One region of the Cetobacterium sp. 2G large genome, then DNA from elsewhere that is predicted to be linked to it. Evidence: riboswitches for the same ligand, from Rfam matches in the RefSeq annotation. Region 1 holds a riboswitch; each other region holds the start of a gene.

Region 1 (3,697 bases):
TAACAATTCTATCATTATATTCCTCTTTTATATTTTTTAAAATAGATTTTTCATTGATAATATCTAAGGCATTAGTTGCTTCATCTAAAAGAATCAAATCAGGATTTTTTAAGAATAACCTAGCCATAGCAATTTTTTGTCTTTGTCCAGAGCTTACATGTACTCCACCTTCACCAATTATAGTATTTTCCTCTTGAGGAAATTTGTCAAAAATTTCATAAACATATGATTTTTCAATTGCAAAGTTTAATTCCTCTTCAGTACAATTTTCTTTTACAAGAGTGATATTATCAATTAAACTTCCATTTATAATATAATCACTTTGATCTACGATTCCAAGTCGTTCTAAATATGTTTTAAAAGTTATTTTATTTAATGGAATATTATTAATTAAAATTTCCCCATTTGTAGGAAGTAAAGCTCTTTTTAAAAGAGAAGCAGTAGTACTTTTACCAATTCCACTTTCACCAACTAGAGCTATTTTTTCTCCTTTTTCTATTTTTAAATTAAAGTTTTGTAAAATAGATTTCTCATCATAAGAAAAGCCTATATTTTTAAATTCAATTGAAGTGATAGGTTCTATTAGTGGTATATCTCCATCCATTCTATTGTTAAGATTTATAATTTCAGTAAATCTATTAACTCCAGATATTCCTTTTTGATAGATATCAACAAGTCCAACCATTCTCATAATTCTAAGTCTAAAACGATCAACTAAAAGCAAAAAAGATAAGATAATTCCCATTGTAACTCCATCTTTTATGTATAAATAACCTCCAGCAAGAATAATTATAAGTTGAGTTATATTAGAGTAAAAAGTTACTCCTGAAACAATTAAGCTAGATGGAATCATATTCTTCTTTTCACTTTCTAAAAGAGTATCATTTTTTTCAAGAAATCTTTTTTGAGCATAACCTTCTAAATAGTTATCTTTTAAAAAGGAGATAGTTCTCAAAATATCATGAAGATTAGCAGATAATAAACCTGAATTTTTTCGAACACTTCTATGACCAGCTTTCATTTTTTTATTTTCCTTATAAACAAAGATTAATGTTAGTGGTAAAGGAAATAAAGTAATTAGTGAAAGTTTTAAATCAAAATCTATCATTATAAAGATAGAAGCAATAATAGTTATAACTGAAAATATAAAATCCTCTAATCCTCTATGACAAAGAGTGGAAACACTATCTAAGTCATTAATAACTCTAGAAATTAAATCACCACTTTGATTTTTTTTAAAAAACTCACTAGGTTGATTTAAAAGTTTTTTTAATAGATCATTTCTCATACTTTGTTTTATTTTACTTCCCATTAATTTTCCGTTTGCTTGAGAATTAACGGCAAAAAATAGACGCAAAATATAAAGAATAATTAGTATAATAGAAAATTTTAACAATAAATCAATATTTTTAGATGGAAGAGCATCATCTATTAAATTTTTAATTAAAAGTGGTGAGTAAACATCAATAGCAGTCATAGCTAATCTCACACCTAAAAATAGAAGAAGAAGCTTATTTTCCTTTTTTAAATAGTAAATAAGAGTTCCAAAAGATGTTTTTTTCATAAAAAGTTCTCCTTAAAATACATTTATTTCTAAATTAATAGTAACTTTTTTTATACCTAAAAGTCAATACTTCATGATATAAATAATATAAATAATAGATGATAATGTTATAAATTTTAGATAATTTGATTGAAATTTGTACGATAAAGTGTTAATATTAATTAGATAAAAATGTAATGGTTCAACTTGATTAAAAGGGAATTGAGTGAAAATCTCAAACGGTCCCGCCACTGTATAGAGGATGAAAACAGTAATACCACTGAGGATATAAACCTTGGGAAGGGCTGTGAGTAGGATGAATCTAAGTCAGGAGACCTGCCATTATTTAGAATTCTGCGAGGACAGAGAAGGTAAAGGTTTTTACACTTCTCTTTTAGTATTTTCAAAAGGGAGGTTTTTTTTATTGGTGAGAAATTTTAATTTAAAATAAAAATAAAGAAAAATAATACAGGGAGATTAATGATGAACTTTTACAAAACTATGGAAAAGGGCGCGATTGTAGCAGCACATTTTGGAACGACACATGAAGACACAAGAGAAAAAACAATAGATATAATAAATAAAAAATTAAAAAATGAGTTTGATAAATTAGATTTTTTTCAGGTTTATACATCAAGAATTATAAATAGAATACTTTCAAAAAGAGGTATTGAAAATTTAAATACCACTCAAATTTTAGAAAAACTAGTAGAGCAAGGATATCAACATGTAATTATTCAACCAACATATATAATAAATGGAACTGAAATGGAAGCTTTAAAAAGAGAAGTGGATATGTTTTCTGATAAATTTGAAGATATAAGAGTTGGAACTCCATTATTAACAGAAGTAGATGATTATTTTAAGTTAATTGAAGTAATAGAAAAAGAAGTTGGAGTTTTAAAAGAGGATGAAGGAGTTGTGATGATAGGGCATGGCACAGAGCATCCTGCATTGTCAGCTTATCCAATGTTAGCTTATGTTACAAAAGACTTAGAAAAACCGATATACATAGGAACGGTAGAAGGATATCCAGGGCTAGATAATGTAGTAAGAGAGTTAAAAAGAGATAATAAAAGAAAAGTTACGTTAATGCCTCTTATGTTTGTAGCTGGAGATCATGCTAAAAATGATATAGCTGAAGATTGGAAAGAATCATTGGAAGAGAATGGATTTGAAGTAGAGGTAAATTTAAGAGGTTTAGGTGAAATTGAATCTATTCAAAATATTTTTATAGAGAGAGCTAAAAAATTAGAGAATTCTCAACCAGAGGATATACTAGTAAAAAAAGCTGAGTATGCTAAAGGAAGAAAAGCTTCTCATTAATTGGAAGAGTTTAACTCTTCCGCTTTTTATTAAAAGGAGAAATTATGAAGAAAATATTGTTACTATTTTTACTGATAACTACTTTAAGTTTTTCTAAAGAGAATGTAAGGGCAGTTTCAACATCACAGTTTACAACAGAAATTTTATTAGCTATAGGAGCAGAAAATCAGATTTTAGGAACAGCCTATTTAGATGATGAAATACTTCCAGAATTAAAGGAGAAATATGATAAGATACCAGTTTTATCAAAAGGAGCTCCAACTAAAGAGCAATTTTATGCTTTAAATCCTAACCTTTTAACAGGATGGAAATCTATAGCAACTCCTAAAAATTTAGGAACAGTAGAGGAACTAAAAGAAAATGGTGTAAAAGTTGTGTTTACAAAATCTCAAGATACATCTAAAATTGAGGATATATATGACGATATATTGATGTTTGGAGATATTTTTGATTTAAAAGATAATGCTAAAAATGTTGTTGAAAATATGAAAAAAGATATTATTAAAGTTACAGAAAATAATAAAAACAAAAAAAGTATCAAGGTTTTTGCATATGATAGCCAAGAATCAGCACCATTTGTAGTTGGAGGAAGTGGAATTGGAAATACTATGATTGAAATAGCTGGAGGAGAAAATATTTTTAAAGATACAAATTTCTCATTTGGACTTGGAACATGGGAAAAAGTATTGGATGAAAATCCAGAAGTTATTATAGTTATAGATTATGGAAATATAAGCTATAAGAATAAAATAGAATATTTAAAAAATAACTCTCCAATATCTCAATTAGAAGCTGTTAAAAACAATAGATTTATAAGAGTTCCATTAA
Region 2 (3,697 bases), on a different contig from region 1:
GTATTGATATCTTTTAAATTTTCAGCATTATTTTTTTTAGTAATACCTTTTAAAATAAATATATGTTCTTTAATAAATTGAATAACTTTATCATTGATTAATGATAAATCTTCTGTGGGAATAACACCAACTAAATTTGTGAATATTTTACTAACTTTATCAGATGTATCCATACCTAAAGTTTTTAATTTTTTTTGAATATCTAAATAAGAATCTTCTCCTAAATCATTTTTTAGTGGTTCAATTAAAGAGTTAAAAGCAGATATATTGCTTTGGTAGAAATTTAAAACTTCAGCTTCAATAGTTTTTTCTTCGCTTTCAAAAGTACTATAACTTTTTTCACACTCTTCTATGAAGTTTGATAAACTTTTTCTGAAAAAGTATTTTAATTCAAAAGATGTTATAGGATGAAAACTATGTTTACTTTCTAATAAAGTTGTTTCAAGATGTATGTTACATTTTTTATCATTTATCTCAGTAAGGTGTAAATTTGTTTCAATTTTAAATTTATCACCTTCTGTTAATATAAAATCCAATCCTTTATTTGCTTGAGGTTTTTTTAAATATAATTTATGAGTTGTATTTCCAAACGTTACATCTAAAAGAAATGCCTCATCATTAACAGCAGCATTAACTTTTGTATTTAAAATATCTTTTACTTTAAGATCTTCATAAGATTTATTTGAATTTTTTGCTCCAACTAACCATTTTTTAAGATTTTTAGGATTTAATGCAAAAATCTCTGCAAACATAGGAGGAACATTAATAATTTTGTCCTCTACAATAAGAGGTTGTTTATTTGTTTTAACATCGTTCATATTTAATCACTCCCTTATAAAAATTTAATATGTCACATTTAATCTACGAATAAAATTTAATTTTCTTTTTTATTATTGTAGTTTTATTAAAATTATTTTTAAAATTAATTTCTATAAAATAGCAAACATTTGTAGTTTAATTTTTAAACATAAACTTTTAAAAAAGGTTGACTTGTGCATAATCATTATGTATAATTATGATAAATATGTATATTATTTATGGTTCAATAATTTGATTAAAAGGAAAGTTGAGTGAAAATCTCACACGGTCCCGCCACTGTAAGGAGGACGAAATTAGACTAGCCACTGTAGTTTTTATGGGAAGGCCTAAGAGTAGGATGAATCTGAGTCAGGATATCTGCCATGAATATAAAAGAAAATATAAAATCTGCGGTGAACAGATTTGTATTTAGAACTGTCAATTTCAATTCTAATTAGCAATATTCTATTCATTTTCGCATTTTTTATATTTCCGCTAAACTTCACAAATTTAGGAGAAATGATATTATGAAACATAAGAACATAATGGTTGTTGGGACGTCTTCAGGAGCAGGGAAGAGTATAACAGTTACAGGCTTATGTAGAGCATTTTTTAAAGATGGATACACAGTTTCACCTTTTAAATCTCAAAATATGGCACTGAACTCTTATATAACAAAAGATGGACATGAGATGGGGCGAGCACAAGCTCTTCAGGCGATGGCATGTGAGATAGAAGCTCACTATACAATGAATCCTATTTTATTAAAACCCACAGGGGATAGAAGGATTCAAGTGATTGTCAATGGAAAATCTATCGGAAATATGGGAGGACTTGAATACGGAGATTATAAATCAAAGTTAAAAAAAGATATAATTCAAGCTTATAATACGATTAAAGATGAAAATCAAATATGTGTTATAGAGGGAGCAGGAAGCCCTGTAGAATTAAATATAAAGCAAGACGATATAGTAAACATGGGATTAGCTGAAATGGTTGATGCTCCTGTTATTTTAGTTGCAGATATTGATAGAGGTGGAGTTTTTGCATCAATTTATGGAACAATATCTCTTATGGAACCAGAAGAGAGAGCTAGAGTAAAAGGTGTAATTATAAATAAGTTTAGAGGAAATGTTGATATATTAAAACCAGGATTAGAAAAAATAGAGGAACTGACAGGAGTTCCAATTTTAGGAGTTATGCCATACTTTGAACTAGACATAGAGGATGAGGATGGGGTAACAGAAAAATTTAATAAGATTAAATCAAAAACTGCAGATATAACAGTTTCGGTTATAAAATTAAAGCATATATCAAATTTTACAGACATTGATGCTTTACTAGCAAATAAGGATGTAAATGTTAATTATGTAACATCATTTCATGAATTAGGAAATGAAGACCTGATAATTATACCTGGATCTAAAAATACAATAGATGATTTAAAAGATATAAAAGAGAAAGGAATCGCACAAGAGATTATAAAAATGTCTAGAAAAGGAACTCCTATTATTGGCATATGTGGAGGATTTCAAATTTTAGGGGAAAAAGTGTTAGATCCTTATGGAATAGAGGGAGATATAAAAGAACTTCCAGGACTAGGACTTTTAGACATAGAAACTACAATGGAAAAAGAGAAGGTAACAACACAGTATACAGGATTATTAAAAGGAGAAACTGGGTTATTAAAAGGATTAGGAGATATTCAAGTTAAAGGTTATGAGATTCACCAAGGAGTAACAGAGGGGAAAGAAAAATCTATAACTTTAGATAATAGATTAGTAGCCACAGTAAAGGACAATATTTTCGGAACATACTTACATGGAATTTTTGATAATAGAGAGTTTACTGATTTTATTTTAAATAATATAAGAGAGAAGAAAGGACTGGAAAAGAAAAATAGCACAATGACATTTGATGAATATAGACTTCAAGAGTTGGATAAGTTAGAAAAAATATTCAGAGAAAATGTGGACATGAAAGCTATTTATAAGATTTTGGAGGAGAACTAATGAGCATCATTTTAAAAATATGGATAGCTTATTTGTTAGATTTAATTTTAGGGGATCCATATTGGTTTCCACATCCAGTTAGATTTATAGGAAAATATATAACTTTTATTGAAAATAAAATCTATTCATTAAAAAATAAAAAAGTATGGGGAGGAGTATTAGCTTTTACAGTAATACTTTCAACAGTAGTATTGTCATATTACATAGCTAGGACATCTGAATTTTTAGAAATTTTCTTTCTATACACAACTTTGGCAACGAAAAGTTTAGGTGCTGAAGGGATTAAAGTTTATAAAATTTTAAAAAGTGGAGATTTACAAAAGGCACAAAAAGAGCTTTCTTATTTGGTTAGTAGAGATACGGGTGAGATGGACGAAATACAAGTTGTAAGAAGTACAATGGAGACTATAGCTGAAAATAGTGTTGATGGAATTATAGCGCCTATGTTTTATGCATTTTTAGGAAGTTTTATAGTAATTGATGGAGTTTCAATGGCATTGCCTTTAGCAATGGGATATAAAGCAGTAAATACTCTTGATTCAATGGTTGGATATAAAAATGATAAATATATAGATTTTGGTATGGTTTCAGCAAAAGTAGATGATTTCTTTAATTTTATTCCAGCAAGATTATCTGGCCTAATAATAATTCCAATTGCAACATTTTTATTAGGAATGGGAATAAAAAAGCCATTAAAAATATTTTTTAGAGATAGAAAAAATCACTCAAGTCCAAATTCAGGTCATCCAGAGGCAGTTTTTGCAGGAGCTATAGGTGTTCAATTTGGTGGTAAAACAAAATATTTTGGAAAATATTTTGAAAAACCTACAATAGGAGATAAATTAAAAGAGTTTCAATGTGAAGATATAAAGAAATGTTATAAGATA
Region 3 (3,697 bases), on a different contig from region 1:
TATATCTCATTTCAGAAGCTGTCGGAGTTCTAAAAGCTCTATTATATGAGATATAAGTAGAACCTGTGTCAGAATATAAATAGTTAGCACTTAATTCATAAGAGTAATTATTATATTTACTATCATCTTTCGTTCCAATTTTATTCCAATTATTTAAACTCGCGTCTCTCCAATAAAAATTATATTTTGAATAGTCATATCTTATTCCTTGACTCAATTGTAATTTACCAACCTCATACTTATTCATAAAAAATGTTCCAAAGTTTTCTTTAGTGGAATTCCCTGACTGTACATTTTTATATCCCATTATCTTATCCTTACCATTCTCCCCTAATCCTGTTACCTTCTTATACTCCTTTCCAACTGAATAAGGTTTAAAAGCTTCATCTAAATAGTCCATACCCACTATAAAATACCCATCTGGACTATAATTATGTTTTATTTGAGCTTTTACATACTTTCGCTCATCATCTCCATCTCTTTTAAAGCTTCCATAATATTTGTTTCCTGCATATCTATTAAAATTACTATTTTTTCTATAATAATAGTTTCCATATATTAGGAATTCTGTATCTGAAGATATATTTTTAGAAATTTTTAAATAGTTATCATTAGACTCATATTTTGAACCTGAAATTTTCCCAGGATTTTTTCTATCGTTATCAGATATATATCTCGGAACAGCTACTCCTAATTTATTTTTATCTCTATTATAAGTATACTTATACTCTATCTCTCCATTTTTCAAAAGATATTTAGCTTTTAAATTAAATGAATGATTTCTAAAATCTTCATGTTCTCTCCATCCATTATTGCTATCTTCAACAAAAGCTACTTCAGCTAAAAATTTATCTGTTATTTTTGCACCATAAAGAAATCCATATTTTCTAGTATTATAACTTCCATAATCACCAAAAATATTTCCATAAAAATCTTTATTTTCAACATTTTTAGTCAATACATTTATTACACCACCGATTGCTTTATCTCCGTAAAGTATGTTTCCTCCTCCAGGAATAACCTCTACCCTATCAATCATAGCTAAAGGTAAATTAGATATCTGACTAGGTGATACTGGTACTCCATCTAAGGTTATTAAAGAGTTCCGATCACTATACATAGAATTTAATCCTCTTATATCAAACTTTATTGTTCCTGCATATCTTGTCACTCTTATTCCTGGTACATTTTTCAATACATCTACTAAATCTTTTGCTCCACTATCTTTAATCTCTTGTGAAGTAACAATACTTATATTTGCAGATGTATCCCTAACAGTGGTTTCAAAATTTTCTGTTGTTATAACACTATCGCTTAATTTGATAACTTTATTAGTATTCTCACCAAAAGATATGATGGAAAATAACAAATAACTTATTCCTAATATTTTTCTACTCATCTTTCCTCCCATTTGATTTTCTTCTTAAATAACAATTACTCAATATAGAAAAATATTAGATAATTAAAAAATCTAATAAAAATCAAAAGCCCATTAAACTTTAGTTTTTATTAGAAATTAGAAGTTTTTATTTAATTACAAAAAATTGTATTATAAAATACACTCTTCTTTCTCATCTTTCCCCCACGAAAAATAAAAAACTAAATTTTAAATAAGTCTCCTGACTTAGTTTCATCCTACTCCTAACCCTTCCCAGATTTTATAATCCAGTGGTTCTATCAGTTTCGTCCACAATACAGTAGCTTGGGGCTGCGTGGGATTCTCACCCATCTTCCTCTATTAAGCCTTTTGGCATTTAAAATACTTTTATAATATAATACTTTAAATTTATTTTGTCAATTATTTGAATATAACATTTATTATTTGAATATTTTTTTTCATTTTGACTTCTTTTTTATATTATAAAAAAAAGAAGCAGAATATCTACTTCTTCTCTAATTATAAAACTTTTCTAACTTGCCAAAAATGATTATTCCAATAACTATCTATCTCAGAAATTACAACACCCTTTGATGTTGATGCATGCATAAATTTATTATTACCTAAATAAACTCCAACATGATGAGTTTTTCTCCATCCAATCTTAAAAAAGACTAAATCACCAACTTCCCAATAATTAGGTTTTTTTATTTTATCTCCCTCTTGGGCCATATTTTTAGTTGTTCTTGGCAATTTCTTTGAAAACTTTTCTTTATAAAGGTGCTGCATTAGAGCTGAACAATCCACTCCGCTTTTAGTTGTACCTCCTAGCCTATATCTAGTCCCTTTCCAACTTTTATAAAAAGCGGTTATTTTAGCAGTTCTTTCATTTCTTTCTCTTTCACTAATCCTAGCTGATGAACATCCTGTGAATATAATTAAAACGAACAAAAGTAATATTTTCAAAAGAAATCTATTATTTTTTAACAAAATTTAATTTTACTCCTGAATTTGTAAGTAGTATAATCCCATCTTTTGTTACCTCAATCTCTTTTGAATCTTTAAGATTTTTTAAATACTCTTGCTCTTGTATCATTAAATTTTCAGGTCCCATCATTCTAGTAGATCCAGGCTCTTGAATCGAAATTTTATTTCCTTCTAATGTATAGTTTGCAAAATATCTGTTAACACTTGAAGTTCCAGAAACCTTATCTTTCTCAAAATTAATATCAATTTCACTTTCTGGAAGAACACCTTGAAGAATATATGTATTCCCTATAATTTGAGAACTTATATCCTCTTTTTTTCCAAAACATCCTACAAATAACATAGTTGTAATTAAAAACAATAGTAGCTTCTTCATTTTTTCACCTCTTCTTTATTATTATTTCCTATTCTAACATGTTCAGCTTTAATTCTCCATATAAAATTTTAAATTTATTTTATCTATTATTTCATTATTTTTATTTAATATATCATATGTAATTTCTTGACCTTGTTCAAATTTTTCCAACTCGTCAATGGAAACAAAAACTTTTCCATTCTCAACTTTAATTTTCATATTTTCAAACAATATTACTCTAGAATTTCCTAAATTATCTATAACCTCTTCAATATTATTAAGTTTTATTTTTAAGTTTTTATAGTTTTTATTTATAATATTTGAAGATTCAATTTCATAATATTTATTATTTTTTTCTGAATCACCTATCTGTATTTTATCCTGACTATTATAATTTTTAGTTATTCCTATGATTTTAAAAATCTCCTTTTTACCACTTAAAATAACTATTTTATCTATCAACGTATTTTTTTTATTTTTATAAGCTATACTCAAAATATCTCCTGAAATTTTGTAAGTCTTATTATAATTTAAATCTTTTGGTAGCTCTACTCCTATAAAAATTTCATTTGAATTTTTAAATATATTACCATAATCTAACTCCTCAAGAAAAACTCCTGGATATTTCTCTATCAAAGGGACAACTTTAACAGTATTTCTATAATAATTAGTATCTTGATTATCTCCTTCTATTACCCCTTCTGGCTTTAAAATCAATCTTAATCCATCTAATTTATTTTCACTTTTTGTTATTTCTAAATTATAATCATTTAATTGTATTTTTTTAACTATCAAATATTTTTTTCCATACTCTTGTTTTTTCAAAATTGGATTTTTATAATCAAAATCTAAATATATATCCGAATTGAAATTAGGCATTTCTATCTTCAGAACTTGTGTCTCAATTTTGTCAGGATATTTATATTCTATTTCTAATTCATATTCTTTTTCTTTTAAATCCCATTCATAAATCATTA
Region 4 (3,697 bases), on a different contig from region 1:
TTTAATTATAACACATATGTAAAAAATGCTCTTCTCATATCTTGAAAAGAGCATTTTTTATTAAAAACTATATTTAAATCCAATATAATAATTTCTTTCTGGTGCAGGGTAGTAATTACGAGTTTTACTATAACTACTATATCCTACATAATCATAATATTTTTCATTAAATAAATTATTAATTCCAGCATTTATAACTAATCCATCTTGAAAATCATATACAAAAGTTAATCCACTTAATAAATAGCTATCTATTTTCTCTCTTTCATTGGCTTCATCATTACTATCGTAAGATTTTCCATAGTATTCCCAAGAGTTATTCATACTTAATTTTTCATTAAATTTATAATTAAAGTTTAATACTCCCTTTATATTAGGAATTCCAGGAATATCTTTCCCTTCTTTAAACTCTGTTTTCATATAAGTTATTGATTCCGATATTGTCAATTTATCAAAATAGTGTTCTAAAGAAAACTCTATTCCTTTTCTCTTACTTGTTCCATCTAAATTTCTATTTTTATTAAATTCATCGTTTTTATTTACTCCATAGAAAATTTCATTTTCTGTTTCTATATAGAATACTGATGTTGAGATATATGTATTCCCTACAAAATCCTTTACTCCAATTTCATAAGTTTCTGTTTTTTGAGGATTAAATTCTCCTGCCCAAGCATTTATTTCATCTGTATTAGGTGCTCTAAATCCTTTGGTATAACTTACATATGTAGATCCCGAATCAGAATATAAATAGCTTCCTGTCAGTTCTATTGCATCTTCTTTAAACTTTCTTGTTACAAATCTATCTCCCTTGTATTCAATATTTTGTCTTCTGTATCCTTGAGTAAATCTAAACTTCTCTATTGTAGAACTATTTATTATAAATCCACCTAAAGAGTTTTTTTCAGATTTTCCATTTCCATAAGCAAAATCTCTTGTCTCTCCCTGATAAATGTCTCCACCAAATACAACATAATTCTCATCTAAATATGAATATTTAAGTTGTGGCTTTAAATATTTAACTTCTGTCTTGTAATTACTTCCATTTGAAGAGTAGTTTTCATGAGCATATCTTCCTAATAGTTTAAATTCTAAATCAGAATTTATATTATATAAGTAATCTCCTACAAAATTATTTTTCTCTGTTTTTCCATCAATTCTCCAAGCATTTGGATTAGATTGTGTTCTGTCTTCATTAACTTCATCTTTAGTCAATGCTCCCGGAGCTTTAAAATCATTTTTAGAATAATTATATTTAAATTTTAACTCTCCATCATTAAGTTTATATCTACTTCTAAATCCAAAACTTTGTAAATCATCTTTAGAATAATCCCTATATCCATCTTTTTCTTTTTTCAAATAATCTACTTCAACTAAAAGCTTTTCTCCTATTTTAGTTCCATATGTAATTTGCTGTTTTTTTAATCCATAAGATCCTATTTCACTATTTAAGCTTCCATAATTTTTTTTATTTTCAGGTGCTTTTGTCACTATATTTATTGTTCCTCCAACTGCTCCATCTCCGTATAAAACTGAGCCTCCAGAAGGTATTACTTCAATTCTCTCTATATTATCTACTGGAATATTGCTTGTTTGATATCCTGATAAATCAATCGAATTAATTGGCGCTCCATCAACTAATACTATAACATTTGACTTTGCTGTAGGCCCTTGACCTCTTATATCAAAAGCGGCATCTGCTCCACCCATCTCTTTTACAATAACACTTGATACTAATTTTAAAGCTTCTGCTACTGTTTTCGCTCCCCTTTGCGTTATCTCTTCTCCTGTTAATACAGTTATATTTTTAGGTATATCTGCTATTGTTGTCTCTGTATTTTCACTCGTTATAACACTTTCTTCTAATTTCACAACCTTGTCTTGTCCCATTGATAAACTAGATGCAAGAATCAGTCCTGCAATATAAAATCTTTTTTTCATTTAATTTAATCCTCCCATTCTGTCACTCGCAGTTTATTTTTATGGCAGGTATCCTGACTCAACTTCATCCTCCAATAGCCCTTCCCAGTTTCCCAGTGGTTTATCTATTTTTGTCCATTTTACAGTGGCGTGACCGTTTAAGCTTTTCACTTAATTCCCTTTTAATTTATAAAAACCATAACGTCTTATTATACTATAATCACTTCATTTTTAAAAGTTTTAAACAATAAGTGAACAAAATATATTTTAAATTAACCTTGATTTATTTATATTTTTTAAGTACAATTTAGATAAAAAATTTTTTAAGGAGAGTTTATGAAAAATATTATCCCAGGTTATTTTTATATTTTTGACACTCCATTTGGTTTACTTAAAATTGAAGAATTAAATAATGAAATTATTAAAATTGAACTTAACAAACCTACTTCAAATAGAACTTTTAAGCTTACAAAACTTTTAGAAGAATCCTTTAAAGAGATTGATGAATTTCTAAAAGGCAAGAGAAAAAAATTTACATTTAAAATAAATCCTATTGGAACAGAGTTTCAAAAATCTGTTTGGAAAGCATTGCTTAATATTCCTTATGGAGAAGTTAAAACTTATAAAGATATTGCAATTGCTATTGGCAATCCTAAGGCATGTAGAGCCGTTGGATTAGCAAACAATAAAAATCCCATCCCCATAGTTATTCCTTGTCATAGAGTAATTGGTTCCAATGGTAAACTAACTGGATATGCCTATGGATTATCTATAAAATCCCATTTACTTAATTTAGAAAAAGGTGCAAAATAATTTCGCACCTTTTTTTAGGCTTCAACTACATTTTTAAAAACTACTTTCTCTACTATGTAAACTGTTATTAGATTAGTAAAAAATCCTGGTAATAACTCATACATATAACTATCTAATCCTAAAACTTTCCACATTAAAAATACAAACATTCCTACTAAAATCCCTGATAAAACACTTTTGCTATTTACATTTTTAAAATAAAGTACCGATATTATTGCTGGTCCAAATATTGTCCCAAAACCTCCCCAAGCATAAGCTACCAATGATAGTACTTTAGCATTTTGATTTAATGCAAATAGTAATGCTAATAAAGCTATTACAACAACACATAGTCTTCCAACCCACATTATCTCTTTGTCAGAAACATCTTTTTTCATATATTTATAAAAGTCTTCTGTTAAAGTAGTTGATGAAACTAACAATTGTGAATCTATCGTTGACATTATTGCTGATAATATTGCAGCTAATAAAATTCCTGCTACCCAAGGATTAAACAACTCTTTTATCATATAGATAAATATTTTTTCTGCATCTCCTCCTAACTCTGCAACATTTTTAAAAAGTGGTATTCCTAAAAGTCCAATTGCTATTGCTCCAATTAAAGAGATAATTACCCATATCATAGCTATTCTTCTAGATTTTTTTAATTCTTTTACATCACTTATACTCATAAATCTAACTAAAATATGAGGTTGTCCAAAATATCCTAGTCCCCAAGCTAAAGAAGACAATATTCCTAATATTCCTATATTCTCTCCATTTTGTTTAAATATATTAAATGAAATTCCTTTCAACTCAATTCCTTGTCTAACTGTCTCAATATCTCCAATTTTATAATATGCTGCTAACGGAACCGCTATTATAGCTAAAAACATTAGCCCTCCTTGAAAAAAATCTGTCCAACACGAAGCTAAATATCCACCCATAAATGTATACACGACTATTGTTACTGTACCAATTATTACTG

Evidence for each region. A riboswitch is a leader RNA that binds a small molecule or an ion and turns the genes downstream of it on or off. The one in region 1 is predicted to bind cobalamin.
Region 2: linked by a shared signal. The riboswitch ahead of H5J23_RS13565 (cobyric acid synthase) and the one ahead of H5J23_RS02435 (sirohydrochlorin cobaltochelatase) in region 1 are both predicted to bind cobalamin.
Region 3: linked by a shared signal. The riboswitch ahead of H5J23_RS13385 (TonB-dependent receptor) and the one ahead of H5J23_RS02435 (sirohydrochlorin cobaltochelatase) in region 1 are both predicted to bind cobalamin.
Region 4: linked by a shared signal. The riboswitch ahead of H5J23_RS09280 (TonB-dependent receptor) and the one ahead of H5J23_RS02435 (sirohydrochlorin cobaltochelatase) in region 1 are both predicted to bind cobalamin.

What each region holds. Positions count from the first base shown of each region.
Region 1 covers NZ_JACHTH010000003.1:258,814-262,510, reverse strand. Annotated here, with positions in the region: gene H5J23_RS02440 (ABC transporter ATP-binding protein) at 1-1,564, opposite strand, end outside; cobalamin riboswitch at 1,725-1,902, shown strand; gene H5J23_RS02435 (sirohydrochlorin cobaltochelatase) at 2,027-2,869, shown strand; gene H5J23_RS02430 (ABC transporter substrate-binding protein) at 2,914-3,697, shown strand, end outside.
Region 2 covers NZ_JACHTH010000007.1:629,412-633,108, forward strand. Annotated here, with positions in the region: gene H5J23_RS13560 (hypothetical protein) at 1-818, opposite strand, end outside; cobalamin riboswitch at 1,022-1,199, shown strand; gene H5J23_RS13565 (cobyric acid synthase) at 1,326-2,810, shown strand; gene cbiB (adenosylcobinamide-phosphate synthase CbiB) at 2,810-3,697, shown strand, end outside.
Region 3 covers NZ_JACHTH010000007.1:599,229-602,925, reverse strand. Annotated here, with positions in the region: gene H5J23_RS13385 (TonB-dependent receptor) at 1-1,399, opposite strand, end outside; cobalamin riboswitch at 1,592-1,773, opposite strand; gene H5J23_RS13380 (C40 family peptidase) at 1,898-2,368, opposite strand; gene H5J23_RS13375 (META domain-containing protein) at 2,355-2,741, opposite strand; gene H5J23_RS13370 (hypothetical protein) at 2,790-3,697, opposite strand, start outside.
Region 4 covers NZ_JACHTH010000005.1:1,359,030-1,362,726, forward strand. Annotated here, with positions in the region: gene H5J23_RS09280 (TonB-dependent receptor) at 61-1,938, opposite strand; cobalamin riboswitch at 1,964-2,133, opposite strand; gene H5J23_RS09285 (methylated-DNA--[protein]-cysteine S-methyltransferase) at 2,254-2,730, shown strand; gene putP (sodium/proline symporter PutP) at 2,745-3,697, opposite strand, start outside.